2 linked regions of the Euzebya rosea genome follow. The main gene of each other region encodes a partner of the protein of the gene in region 2 in a complex. Links are inferred from orthologs where the notes say so. Each region holds a gene or a part of one and is shown on either strand. Other genes may lie near its edges. The genes, in order: uvrA and mfd.

The links.
Region 1: the proteins of mfd (region 2) and uvrA are in contact, whole or in part, in a crystal structure (PDB 4DFC), measured with the Escherichia coli proteins. The link is inferred for Euzebya rosea from one-to-one orthologs.

The regions. Positions count from the first base shown.
Region 1 is NZ_PGDQ01000004.1:415,389-421,909, reverse strand. Bases 1,451-4,873 are described here. They hold uvrA (excinuclease ABC subunit UvrA), read right to left. Parts: upstream 4,522-4,873; coding sequence 1,651-4,521; downstream 1,451-1,650. Other genes in these bases: CUC05_RS07095 (serine protease family protein), read right to left, coding at 4,687-4,873; CUC05_RS07105 (protein-L-isoaspartate(D-aspartate) O-methyltransferase), read left to right, coding at 1,451-1,632. Outside these bases: CUC05_RS25285 (protoporphyrinogen/coproporphyrinogen oxidase), read right to left, coding at 1-222; CUC05_RS07110 (dsRBD fold-containing protein), read right to left, coding at 360-836; more of CUC05_RS07105, read left to right, coding at 1,006-1,450; more of CUC05_RS07095, read right to left, coding at 4,874-5,550; CUC05_RS07090 (MBL fold metallo-hydrolase), read left to right, coding at 5,670-6,329; CUC05_RS07085 (c-type cytochrome), read left to right, coding at 6,361-6,521. UniProt on the Escherichia coli protein: The UvrABC repair system catalyzes the recognition and processing of DNA lesions. UvrA is an ATPase and a DNA-binding protein. A damage recognition complex composed of 2 UvrA and 2 UvrB subunits scans DNA for abnormalities.
Region 2 is NZ_PGDQ01000017.1:28,539-35,117, reverse strand. What follows is about bases 511-4,657. They hold mfd (transcription-repair coupling factor), read left to right. Parts: upstream 511-905; coding sequence 906-4,457; downstream 4,458-4,657. Other genes in these bases: CUC05_RS19965 (peptidylprolyl isomerase), read left to right, coding at 4,519-4,657; CUC05_RS19975 (EAL and HDOD domain-containing protein), read left to right, coding at 511-842. Also shown: more of CUC05_RS19975, read left to right, coding at 1-510; more of CUC05_RS19965, read left to right, coding at 4,658-5,556; mazG (nucleoside triphosphate pyrophosphohydrolase), read left to right, coding at 5,587-6,579. UniProt on the Escherichia coli protein: Couples transcription and DNA repair by recognizing RNA polymerase (RNAP) stalled at DNA lesions. Mediates ATP-dependent release of RNAP and its truncated transcript from the DNA, and recruitment of nucleotide excision repair machinery to the damaged site.

The sequences.
Region 1 (6,521 bases), on a different replicon or contig from region 2:
CTCGCGGAGCAGCCCCATCGACCCTGCGGATGCCGCGGGGTGCAGGCGGTGGCTGCCGAGGTCGACGCGCTGGCCCGCGATCTCCACGCTGGCAGCCATCCCTCCGACGCGGTGGCCTGCCTCCAGCAGCACGGTGCGATGCCCCTCGCGGGCCGCGAGGAGGGCGGCGGCCAACCCCGCAGGTCCGCCACCGACGACCAGCACCTCGGTGGACGCCGTCACGAGCCCTCCCGTCGCACGGTGGGCAGCTGGACGGGGAACGGGGCGGGGGCGATGACCATGGCTTCGACGAAGCCTAGGCACACACGCGCTGCTGCCCTCCCGGTCGTGTGGCCGGGTGGTGCCGCCGCGAGGGGTCGCTAGATGGGGTTCAGCAGGTGGATGGGCCGCGACTCGTGGTCCTCGATGGCCTCCATCGCCGCAGCGGTGAGCTGCCTGCCGAGATGCTTCAGCGCACGGCCCATGGCCAGCTCCTCGCCGATCATCGGGACGTCGGTGTCATCGGGGTGGCGGTGGGACTCGCCCTCGGCGCTGAACGAGCCGCGCGGCGTGACCAGCGTGGCGACAGCCCGGCACTCCCCGTCCGTCTCCCGCAGGACCACGTCGATGTGGCAGCCGAACGTGGCCTCCGGGACGTCGTCGTGGTGGGCGTGGTCGGCGGTGACGACGGCGGCACCCATGCTGGGGACGAGGGTCGTCTCGCTGCCGTCGTCCCAGGCCACGCGGTACAGGGGTGAGCTGACCCCCGGCTTGACGTCCAGCACGGTCCCCATCCGCGGTGGTGCTGACGGGCTCGACGAGTTGACGCAGATCCGGTCTCCGGGTCGGGCGTTCATGGCAGTTCTCCTCTTCCGGCAGGCGACCCCTCCTTCGCACCGTACGCCCGGTCGGACGACCCCGTCCAGCACTTGATGAATCTTGTTCACTCGCCGATCCGCGCCGAGCGACGTCGCCCGCCCGTCGACCTCTATGGTCGAGGTCCACCACCTGTGGAAGGAGCCGCCCGTGACCGCCTCGCTCGTGCACGCCTGCCGGGACGCCGGCGTCCGGGACGGTCGGGTCCTCGATGCCGTCCGGGAGGTCGACCGCGCGTCCTTCCTCCCCCGGGGACAACGGCGCCAGGCAACGCGCGATGCCCCCCTGCCCATCGGTGAGGGACAGACCACGAGCCAACCGTCGCTGATCGCGCGGATGGTCGAGGCGCTCGGGCTGACCGACCGGGACTCGGTGCTGGAGGTCGGCACCGGCTCGGGCTACCAGACGGCCATCCTGTCCCGGCTGGCTCGCTCGGTGGTGTCCGTGGACCGCCACCCGTCGTTGGTGCACACCGCCACCGCTGCGCTGGAGGGGCTGCGCAACGTCCGGCTCGTCGTGGGCGACGGCACGCTGGGGTGGCCCGACCACGCGCCCTACGACGCGATCACGGTGGGGGCCACCGGTCCTCGGGTCCCGCCCGCGCTGCTGGACCAGCTGGCGGACGGTGGCCGGCTGGTGATCCCCGTCGGGCCGCCGTCCCGGTCGAGCCTGCAACGCTGGGTCCGGCACGGGGCCGACATCGTCGGCCCCGAGCACTTGATGTCGGTGCGCTTCGTGCCCCTCATCGGTCGCGAGGGGTTCGCCGAGGACGACTGACGCACCCCGGCCCGGCGGTCAGCCCTGCAGGAGCGGCGCCAGGAACTTGCCCGTGTAGCTGTTCGCGGTCTCGACGATCTTCTCGGGCGCGCCCTCGCCGACGATGGTGCCACCGCCGGATCCGCCCTCGGGGCCGAGGTCGATGATCCAGTCGGCGGTCTTGACGACCTCGAGGTCGTGCTCGATGACGATGACGGTGTTGCCCTTGTCGACCAGCCGGTGCAGGACGTCCAGCAGCCGTCGGACGTCCTCGAAGTGCAACCCCGTGGTCGGCTCGTCGAGGATGTAGACGGTCTGCCCGGTCGACCGCTTCCGCAGCTCCGACGCCAGCTTCACCCGCTGGGCCTCACCACCGGACAGCGTCGTCGCGGCCTGCCCCAGGCGGACGTACCCCAGGCCGACGTCGACCAGGGTCTGCATGTGCGAGGCGATGGCGGTCAGGTTGGAGAAGAACCCGAGCGCCTCCTCGATCGGCATGTCCAGGACATCGGCGATCGTCTTGCCCTTGTAGTGCACCTGGAGGGTCTCGCGGTTGTAGCGGGCGCCCTTGCAGACCTCGCAGGGCACGTAGATGTCGGGCAGGAACTGCATGTCGATCTTGATCGTGCCGTCGCCCTTGCAGTTCTCGCAGCGCCCGCCCTTGACGTTGAAGGAGAACCGACCCGGCTGGTAGCCGCGGACCTTGGCCTCCTGGGTGGCGGCGAACAGCTTGCGGATGTGGTCGAACACCCCGGTGTAGGTCGCCGGGTTGGATCGGGGCGTCCGTCCGATGGGCGACTGGTCGATGCCGACGATCTTGTCGACCTGCTCCAGGCCGTCGATGCCACGGTGGGCGCCGGGCACCACCCGGGAGCCGTAGACGTGGCGCATCAGCGACCGCTTGAGGATGTCGTTGACCAGGGTCGACTTGCCGCTGCCCGACACGCCCGTGACGGCGGTGAACACCCCCAGCGGGAACTTCACCGACACGTTCTGCAGGTTGTGCTCTCGCGCGCCCCGGACCGTCAGGTGATGGCCCTTCTTCGGCTTGCGTCGTGTCTCGGGGATCTCGATCCGCCGCTTGCCGGACAGGTAGGCGCCGGTGATGGACTTCTCGTTGTCCATCAGGCCCTTGAGGGTTCCGGTGTGCACGATCTCGCCGCCGTGCTCCCCAGCCCCGGGCCCGATCTCCACGACGTGGTCGGCAGCCTCCATGGTCGCGCGGTCGTGCTCGACGACGAGGACGGTGTTGCCCAGGTCGCGCAGGCGTATGAGGGTCTCGATCAGCCGCTCGTTGTCGCGCTGGTGCAGGCCGATGGACGGTTCGTCGAGGACGTAGAGGCAGCCGACCAAGCCGGACCCGATCTGGGTGGCCAGGCGGATGCGCTGCGCCTCGCCACCGGCGAGGGTGCCGGCGGCGCGGCTGAGGGTCAGGTAGTCCAGCCCGACATCGAGCAGGAACCGCAGGCGCTCCTGGATCTCCTTGAGGACCGGCGCGGCGATCATCGAGTCGCGGGCGTCGAGCTCGAGGGCGGCGAAGAACGCCTCGGATTCCAGGATCGACTGGGCCGACACCTCGGCGATCGACTTGCCGTCGATGAGGACGTGCAGCGGGAGGGGACGCAGCCGGGCGCCGTTGCAGGTGGGGCACGGCACCTCCCGCATGAACTCCTCGATCTTGTCCCGCTGGTAGTCGGAGTCGGTCTCGAGGTACTTGCGCTGCAGCCACGGGATCGCCCCCTCGAACTGGGCGTTGTAGCTGCGCTGGCGGCCGTAGCGGTTCTTGTAGGAGACGTGGACCTTCTTGTCCATGCCGTGCAGCAGGACCCGCTTGTGCTGGGCCTTGAGCTTCTTCCACGGGGTGGTGACGTCGAAGCCCTTGACCTCGCCGACGGCGGCCAGCACCTGGGCGAAGTACCGCTGCTGTGGTCCCGTCGAGAACGGGATCAGCACGCCGTCGGCGATGGACACGTCCTCACCGGCGATGACCAGCTCGGGGTCGACCTCCTTGCGGATGCCGAGGCCGTCGCAAGCGGTGCAGGCGCCGTAGGGGGTGTTGAAGGAGAACGAGCGCGGCTCGAGCTTGTCGAAGGACAACCCGTCGTAGGGGCAGGCGAGGTGCTCGGAGTAGATGGTGTGCTCGCCCTCGCCCTCCCTGGGCACGGTGAGCACGGCGACGACGCCCTCGGCCAGGTCGAGCGCCTGCTCGACGGAGTCGGTCAGGCGGCGCCGGTTCTCGCTGCCCTTCGCGACCAACCGGTCGACGACCACCTCGATGTCGTGCTGCTCGTAGCGCTCGAGGTCCGGCGGATCGGCCAGGTCGACGATCTCGCCGTTGACCCGTCCACGAGCGAAGCCCTTGGCCGACAGCTCCTTCATGAGGGTGGAGTAGTTGCCCTTGCGGCCCCGGACGACCGGCGCGAGGACCATGAAGCGTTCGCCCTCGGGCATGGCCTCGAGCTGGTCGACGATCTGCTCGGCCGACTGACGGGTGATGGGGCGGCCGCACTTGGGGCAGTGGGGCTTGCCGATGCGGGCGAACAGCAGGCGGAGGTAGTCGTAGACCTCGGTGATCGTCCCGACGGTCGACCGCGGGTTCTTCGACGTGGTCTTCTGGTCGATCGAGATGGCCGGGGAGAGGCCCTCGATGAAGTCGACGTCGGGCTTGTCCATCTGCCCCAGGAACTGGCGGGCATAGGCGGACAGCGACTCGACGTAGCGACGCTGGCCCTCGGCGTAGATGGTGTCGAAGGCGAGGCTGGACTTCCCGGAGCCCGACAGACCGCTGAACACGATCAGGGCATCACGAGGGAGCTCCAGGTCGACGTCCTTGAGGTTGTGCTCTCGGGCGCCGGCGATGCGGAGCGTGTCAGCTGGGGCGGAAACGGGGCTGGGGCGGGCTGAAGTCACGGCTTGCCCAACCTACCCGGGGCGACAACGGGATCCACATGGCAACCCACGTGCCGGAACGATGCAGACGTCACTCGAACGAGTGTACGAGTTCGGTCCGAAAACGCCAGCAGGGCCGCCCCTCCCCGGGTCGGCCCTGCGGCGTGATGTCGTGCTGAGGCGGGATCAGCCGAGCATCGTGCCGAGACCGGGGTCGAACGCCTCGGTGCCCTCGGCCATCTGGATGTCCATGCCGCCGTTGGTGATCGCGTAGTCCAGCGCCTTGTTCAGGTCGCTGACGTTGTTGGACAGGGCGAGGGGGGCCAACGCCAGGGTGGAGACGACGCCCAGGGCGCGGCCCTCGCTGTCGAGGTAGGCGGACCCGGAGTCACCGGGGATGCCGGGGCTGGTCGTGTAGACGGTGTGCAGCCAGCCGCCGGTACCGGTCTGGACGCCGTAGCCCTCCTTGCGGGACAGGATGGAGTCGGTGGGGCGCAGGCTGGAGTTGCCGTAGGAGTAGATGCGCTCACCGAAGGAGACGCCGTCGGTGTTGATGCCCTGCGGACCGCCCCAGAACGGGATGGAGGGGTTGACCTTGTCGTGGTCGGCGGGGTCGATCAGGACCAGCGCGAAGTCGTTGCCGGCACAGGCGTTGGCGTCGGTCTCGTTGACGTCCTGCATGGCCTGCCACGACGAGTAGGCAAGGGTGCCCGGCTGGCTGGCGCCGGAGATCTCGACCTCGGTGCCGTACGGCAGCGAGGTGGTGGTGCAGCCGTTGGTGTCGGTGGCCTCGCCGAGTCCGGCGCAGTGTGCGGCGTAGCCGATGTACATGTCGGCGACCTCACCGGTCTGGGAGTCGGTGGAGTAGAAGATGAAGTTGGCGGTGCACTGGGCGCCGTCGGTGTACATCTGCACCCCGGGGTGGATGGTGGCGTCGTCGACGGAGGCCCACTGGGGGTCGGCGGCGGCCGGGGTCGAGGCGAGGGCCAGCAGGAGGACCAGGAGGGTCGCCACGGCGGGCGCGAGCAGGGTGCGGCGGGCAGGGGTCACGAGCAGGGTGTCCTTGGGTAGGTGGTGCGGCGTGTTCGGGGGGTAGACGGCGCACCCTGCGTTTCGTTAACAGCGGTGGTCGAACTTTTCTCTGCGGGGTCGTCGGGTAGAACGGCGCCATGACGTATCCCGAGAACGGTCACGTGGAATCCGGCGGACCGGCTGCCCAGCGCACGGTCGCCCTCGACGACGGCACCGAGGTGGTCCTCCGCAAGCAGTCGGTCGGCCCGATGGACAACAACGCCTACCTGCTGTCGTCGGCGGGCGAGGCGTTGCTGATCGACGCCGCCAACGACGCCGATGCCCTGCTGGCCACGATCGCCGACGCCGGGGTGACGGTGACGACGATCCTGACGACCCACGGGCACGGCGACCACTGGCAGGCGCTCGAGGCGGTCGCCGCGGCCACCGGGGCCGAGGTGGTCCACCATGCGGCCGACGCCGACATGATCCCCGTGGAGGCGTCGCGCCACGTCGACGACGGCGACGTCATCTCGTTCGGGGAGACGTCGGTTCGGCTGATCCACAACCCCGGCCACACCCCTGGCTCGATGTCGGTCCTGCTGGGCGAACGCCACCTGTTCACGGGCGACACCCTCTTCCCGGGCGGGATTGGCAGGACCACAAGTCCCGAGGAATTTGACTCTGCGTATCGGGCTGTGACCGAGCGCCTCTTCATTCTAGACGATGAGACGTGGGTTTACCCGGGCCATGGTGATGACACGACGTTGGGGGCTGAACGGCCCAAGCTGGACGAGTGGCGGGAGCGTGGATGGTGACACGTCACGCTCCGCGATACCTTTTGGGGGTATGCGCGCACATCTCCCGGCGGCCGCCCTGCTCGTGCTCCTCGCCGGCTGCGCCGGCACTCCCACAACGGACGGACCGATCGACGGGGCCACCGCCGATGTCGCCGTCGGTGAGGAGTTGTACCAAGCCAACTGCGCTCAGTGCCACGGCGCCGACCTGCG
Region 2 (6,579 bases):
TGGCCATCGCGGACTTCGTCAAGGTCGACCTCCGTGGCAAGGACCGCGAGGAGATCGAGGCGGCCCTGGCACCCATCCGCGAGCACGGCTGCGCCGTCATCGCCACCAGCGTGGACACTGCCGAGGACCGCGACCACGTCGTGGCCGCCGGTGTCGACTACGTCCAGGGGTTCTTCTTCTCCTCCGCCCGCGTGATCGAGGGCCGCGAGCTGCCCGGCCACAAGGTCGCCTACCTGCAGCTGCAGCGGCTGGCCTACGCCGAGGACATGGACTTCGCCCAGGTCGCACGGGTCATCAAGACCGACGTCGCCCTGTCGTTCAAGCTGCTGCGGTTCGTCAACAGCGCCCACTTCGGGTTCCGCGGTCGCATCGAGTCCCTCGAACGTGCCCTCGTGATGCTCGGCATCGAGAACGTGCGTCGGTGGGTCAGCGTCGCCACCGTCAGCGGCCTGTCGGACCCGGGCCCGCGCGAGCTGGCGCTCGTGTGCGCCATCCGGGCCCGGTTCTGCGAGTCGCTCGGCACCCGGCTGGGCGTCGCCACGCCCCACGCCTGCTTCAGCCTCGGCATGTTCAGCCTGATCGACGTCATGCTCGGCCGCTCGATGGCCGACGCGCTGGCCGACGTCTCCATGGACCCCGAGGTGACCGACGCCCTGCAGGGCGAACCCGGTGCGCTGCAGGACCTGCTGGACATCGTCGTCGCCTACGAGCGCGGCCAGTGGGACACCGTGTCGGCCATCGCCGAGCAGCACCGCTGGCCCGAGACCGAGCTCATCGGCCTGTACCTCGACGCGATCGAGTGGGGTCGCGAGTTCTTCGGGTCCACCGCAGTGGCTGCCTGAGCCGCCGACCGGTCGGTGGGCCGGTTGTCCGAGGACGGTCGGCACGTCACCATTGACGCCCCCATGAGCGCCGCCCCGCTGCCCGCCACCGATGTGCGCGGCCCCCTCTCCTCCCTGCTCTCGCGCGCCGGGGAGGACTTCGACGACCTCGCCTTCACCAGCGAGGCCACCGTCAGTCCGCCGCTGCGGCCCTACGTCATCGCCCACCTCGCCAAGCGGCGTCCGCTGCTCGTCGTCACCCCCACGACCAAGGACGCCGAGGCCCTCGCCGACGACATCGGCGCGTTCGTCGGCACCGACGCGGTCGCCATCTTCCCGTCGTGGGAGACGCTGCCGCACGAACGCCTGTCGCCCCAACCCGCCACGGTCGGACAGCGCCTGCGGGTCCTCGACCAGCTGCGCCGTGACGCGCTGCGCATCGTCGTCGCCCCCGTCCGTGCCGTCCTGCAGCCCATGGACCCGCGGCTGGCCGAACGGGTGCCGCTGACGGTCTCCGCCGGATGGGACGGTGGGCCGACGGTGCTGGTCGACCAGCTGGCCACCCTCGGCTACACCCGCTCGTCGCTGGTCACCCAGCGCGGTGAGTTCGCCTCCCGCGGCGGCATCGTCGACGTGTTCCCGACCACCGGCGACCACCCCGTCCGCATCGAGTTCTGGGGCGACGACGTCGACGGCCTGCGCGAGTTCGCCATCGCCGACCAGCGTGCGCTGGAGACCGTCGACGAGGTCGTCATCCATGCCGCCCGCGAGCTGGTGCTGGACGCCGAGACCGCCGGCACCGCCCGCAAGATGGCCGAGCAGGTCCCGGCCCTGGCCGACCAGCTGCACATGCTGGCCGACGGCGTCGCCTTCGAGGGCGTGGAGGGCCTGGTCACCGCCATCCACCCCACCCCGGCCCACCTGCCCGACCTGATGCCGGACCGCACCGGGTTGGTCATCGTCGACCCGACCCAGTCCCACGATCGTGCCGCCCAGCTGGTCGACCAGGCCGCCGAGCTGATGATCACCGACTGGGAGCAGCTGGCGGCCGCCGCCGGCACCGACGGGCGTGCGGCCGTCGACGCGGCCCACGAACGCAACGAGCGGGCCGGGTTCGCCGACCTCGACGAGGTCGTCGAGGGCTACGAGCGGGGCGGGACCGGCAAGGTCTGGCGGCTGACCCCGTTCACGACCGCCGACTCGTTCTTGAAGCTGACGGCCCGTCCGTGGGACACCTTCAAGGGCGACGTGGTCAGCGCCGCCCAGACCGTCAAGCGCTACCTGGCCGGTACCGACGAACGCGACCCGATGACGGTCGTGCTGACCACCGCCGGGCACGGTCCGGCGCTGCGCCTCGCCGAGGTCCTGCGTGCCGAGGGCGTCCCCGTCGACGTGCCCAAGCGGCCTGACGATCCCGACGTCGACCCCCTCGCCCTCGTCCCCTCCAGCCCCGACGGCCGCGCCCACATCGTCGAGTGCGACCTGCGGACCGGCTTCCTGAGCGAACGCGAGGGCATCTGCCTGCTCGGCGAGTTCGACCTCTTCGGACCCCGACGGACCCGCGCCGGCCGACGGCTGCCCAGCCGCCGAGCTGCCCAGCAGGCGGTCCTGGACCTGGAGGAGGGCGACCCGATCGTCCACAGCGTCCACGGCGTCGGCCGCTACGTCGGGATGGTCACCCGCGAGCTGCGGGGCACCACCACCCTGGGCGGCGGCAGCGCCGGGAAGATCACCCGCGACTACGTCATCGTGGAGTACGCCGGCGCCGACCGGCTGTTCGTCCCCTCCGACCAGGTCGACACGCTCGCCAAGTACGTGGGCGGCGAGGACCCCAAGGTCATGAGGATGGGCGGGGCCGACTGGGACCGCGCCCGCGGCAAGGTCAAGGCCGCCGTCGAGGAGATGGCCAGCGAGCTGATCCGGCTGTACCAGGCGCGCATGCACTCGCCCGGCCACGCATTCAGCCCCGACTCGACCTGGCAGGCCGAGCTCGAGCAGGCCTTCCCGTACCCAGAGACCCCCGACCAGCTCGAGGCCATCGACGCGGTCAAGGAGGACATGGAGTCGCCGGTCCCGATGGACCGGCTGATCTGCGGCGATGTCGGCTTCGGCAAGACCGAGGTGGCCGTCCGCGCCGCCGCCAAGGCCGTGTTCGACCACAAGCAGTGCGCGGTCCTCGTGCCCACCACCCTGCTGGCCCAGCAGCACGGCGAGACCTTCACCGAACGGTTCAGCGGGTTCCCCGTCAACATCGCGGTGCTCAGCCGGTTCGCCAGCCCCAAGGAGCAGAAGGAGATCCTCGACGGGCTCGCCGCCGGCACCGTCGACCTGGTCATCGGGACCCACCGCCTGCTCAGCAAGGACATCGAGTTCAAGGACCTCGGCCTGCTGATCGTGGACGAGGAGCAGCGGTTCGGCGTCACCCACAAGGAACGCCTCAAGCAGATGAAGACCTCGGTGGACGTGCTGACGATGTCGGCAACACCCATCCCGCGGACCATGGAGATGGCGATCACGGGCATCCGTGACCTGTCCACCATCGAGACCGCACCCGAGGAACGCCAGCCCATCGTCACCCAGGTCGGGCCGATGGACGAGAACCTCGCGGCGCTGGCGATCCGTCGCGAGATGCTGCGCGAGGGCCAGGTCTTCTGGCTGCACAACTCCGTGCGCACCATCCACGCGGCCGCCGAACGCATCAAGGAGCTGGTCCCCGGCGTACGGGTCGGCATCGGCCACGGCCAGATGAGCGAGTCGGAGCTGGAGCAGGTGATGCTGGACTTCTGGCATCGCGAGTTCGACGTGCTCGTCGCCACGACGATCATCGAGTCGGGCCTGGACATCCCCAACGCCAACACGCTGATCGTCGAGCGCGCCGACCTCTTCGGCCTGGCTCAGCTGTACCAGCTGCGCGGCCGCGTCGGGCGGTCCCGCGCCCGCGGCTACGCCTACCTGTTCCACCCGGCCGACGCCTCCCTCACCGAGGAGGCCTACAAGCGGCTGGAGTCCATCGCCACGCACACCCAGCTGGGGTCGGGCATGTCGATCGCCCTGAAGGACCTCGAGATCCGTGGCGCCGGTTCGATGCTTGGGGCCGACCAGTCCGGCTCGGTGGCCACCGTCGGCTTCGAGGCCTACAGCCAGCTGATGGCCGAGGCCGTCACCGAGCTGACACAGGGCAAGCCGACCGAACGCGAGCCCGAGGTGAAGGTCGACCTGCCCATCGACGCCCACATCCCCAAGGACTACATCGCCGACGAGGGCCTGCGGCTGGAGGCCTACCGGACGATCGCCAGCGTCCGCGACGCCCGCGGCGTCAAGAACGCCAAGGCCGAGCTCAAGGACCGCTACGGCCCGCTGCCCGACCCCGTCGAGCGGCTGCTGACGGTGGCCGCGCTCAAGGCGGCGCTGCGACGCTGGGGGGTGACGGAGATCTCCACCACGCCACGGCGGACGGTGCGGATCCACCCGGTGAAGCTGACGGAGTCCCAGCAGGTGCGGCTGCAGCGGACCGACCGCAACGCCCTGTACAACCCGTCGGCGGAGCTCGTCGAGCTGCGCATGCCGGCCAAGGGATCGGTCGACCTGATCGGGTGGCTGGCCAAGCGGCTCAAGGACCTCTTCGCGAGCAAGTAGCATTCCGCCGGGGCCCATCGTGGCCCTGTCGTCCCCTGCAGCTGTCTACCCCCACCCTCCGATGCCTCGACTCCTCCCACTCCTGCTCGTCCTCGGCCTGCTGGCCACCGCCTGCGGGCAGACCGTCGGCAACCCCGGCGTCGCCGCTGCCGTCGGCGACCGCAACATCGAGGTGTCGCTGGTCCAGGACCGCTTCCTCGAGCGCGCCGACTCCGCTGCCTACGCCGAGGCGGTCGCCCAGCTGGGCGAAGCCGACGCCGAGATCCAGGAGCGGTCCCGCATCCTCGGCCAGTTCATCGTCGAGGCGCTGCTGGAGGCCGCGCTCGACCAGCGCGGCCTGGACCTGCCGACCGAGGAGGATGTGCAGGCCGAGCTGCAGGGCATCATCGACCAGTTCCCCGACGAGGCGACGTTCGAGACCGAGCTGGCCGCCGCCGGGCTGACCCTGGAGGGGCTGACCGAGCAGGTTCGCCTCCAGACCCTCGCCCAGGCCATCGAGGCCGACATCGCGGCAGGTGTCGAGGTCACCGACGAGGAGATCCAGGACCTCTACGAGCAGCAGGTCGCCCTCCCCGAGGTCGCCCACATCCTGGTCGAGACCGAGGACGAGGCGCTGGACGTCATCGCCGAGCTGGAGGACGGCGCGGACTTCGAGGCCCTGGCGCTCGAGCGCTCCCTCGACACCGGCAGCGCCCAGCAGGGTGGCGTCGTCGGCCAGCTGACCCCCGGCGCCTTCGTCGAGCCCTTCGAGCTGGCCGCTTCGGACCTCGAGCCGGGCGAGATCAGCGAGCCGGTCGAGACCCAGTTCGGCTGGCACGTCATCCGCACCTCCGCCCCGCCGGAGCTGGACGACGAGCTGCGGGCCCAGATCGAGGAGAGCCTCCAGCAGCAGGGCAGCCAGCAGGCCATGCAGGCGTTCATGATCGGCCTCAGCAACGTCGAGGAGGTCACCGTCAACCCGCGCTTCGGTCGCTGGGACGGGGCGCAGCAGATCGTCGTCGCCGGTGACCCGCTGGGCGACCTCCAGCCGGCTGGCGGAGCCGCAGCGGACGGCCTGCAGGACCAGCCTGCGCTGCCGCCGACCGAGCAGCCCGGCTAGCCCACGGGCCGCGCCACCGGCGCACCCCACATGGACGACACCACCGCCGCCCCCATGCCCCGGCTGGTCCTGATCGACACCGTCGACCAGCTGCCGGGCCTCCTTCCCCTGCACGCCTTCCAGGCGCTCCGCAGCTGCGACCTGATCGTGCTGTCCGGTCCCGAGCACCCCATGGCCCACCACCTGGACATGGCGGAGGAGCGCTACGAGACGGTGCCCACCGACGTCGGCGAACGTGCCATGGGCCGCGCCGAGATGCTCGGCGGCCTGTCGCTTGTCGACAAGGCCCGCGCCACCTGGGTGCTGGACCGCGCGAAGGCCGTCGGGTCCGTCGGCTACGTGCTGGGCCCCGACGACACCGACGCCTTCACCAGCTCCCTCGGCATGGAGGCGGCCCGCGAGGCCGTCGAGGTCGAGGTCGTCTACTTCGGCCTGGCACCCAAGGGCGTCAAGGTCCTGGACCTCGTGCGGGTGCAGGAACGGCTGCTCGCGCCCGACGGCTGCCCGTGGGACGCCGAGCAGACCCACGAGTCCCTGGCGCCCTACGCCATCGAGGAAGCCCACGAGCTGGCCGAGGCCATCGCCGAGGGTGACCCTGTGGGCATCGCCGAGGAGCTCGGCGACGTGCTCATGCAGGTGACGTTCCACGCCGAGCTGTCCGGGGAGTTCGACATCGACGCCGTCGCCCAGGGGATCAGCGACAAGCTGATCCGGCGGCACCCCCACGTCTTCGCCGACGTGGTGGCCGACGACGCCGAGACCGTCGTCGCCAACTGGGAGGACATCAAGGCCGAGGAGAAGCCCGAGCGGACCGGCCCCTTCGACGGGGTGCCGCGCGGCCTGCCGGCGGTCGCCGCCGCCGCCAAGGTCCAGTCGCGGGCCGAACGCCTCGGCTTCGCCTGGCCCGACGTCGCCTCGGCCGCCGAGCAGGTGGCCGAGGAGCTCGAGGAGGTCCTCGACGCCGAGGACGACACCCATCGTGCCGAGGAGATCGGCGACCTGCTGTTCGCCGTCGTCTCGATG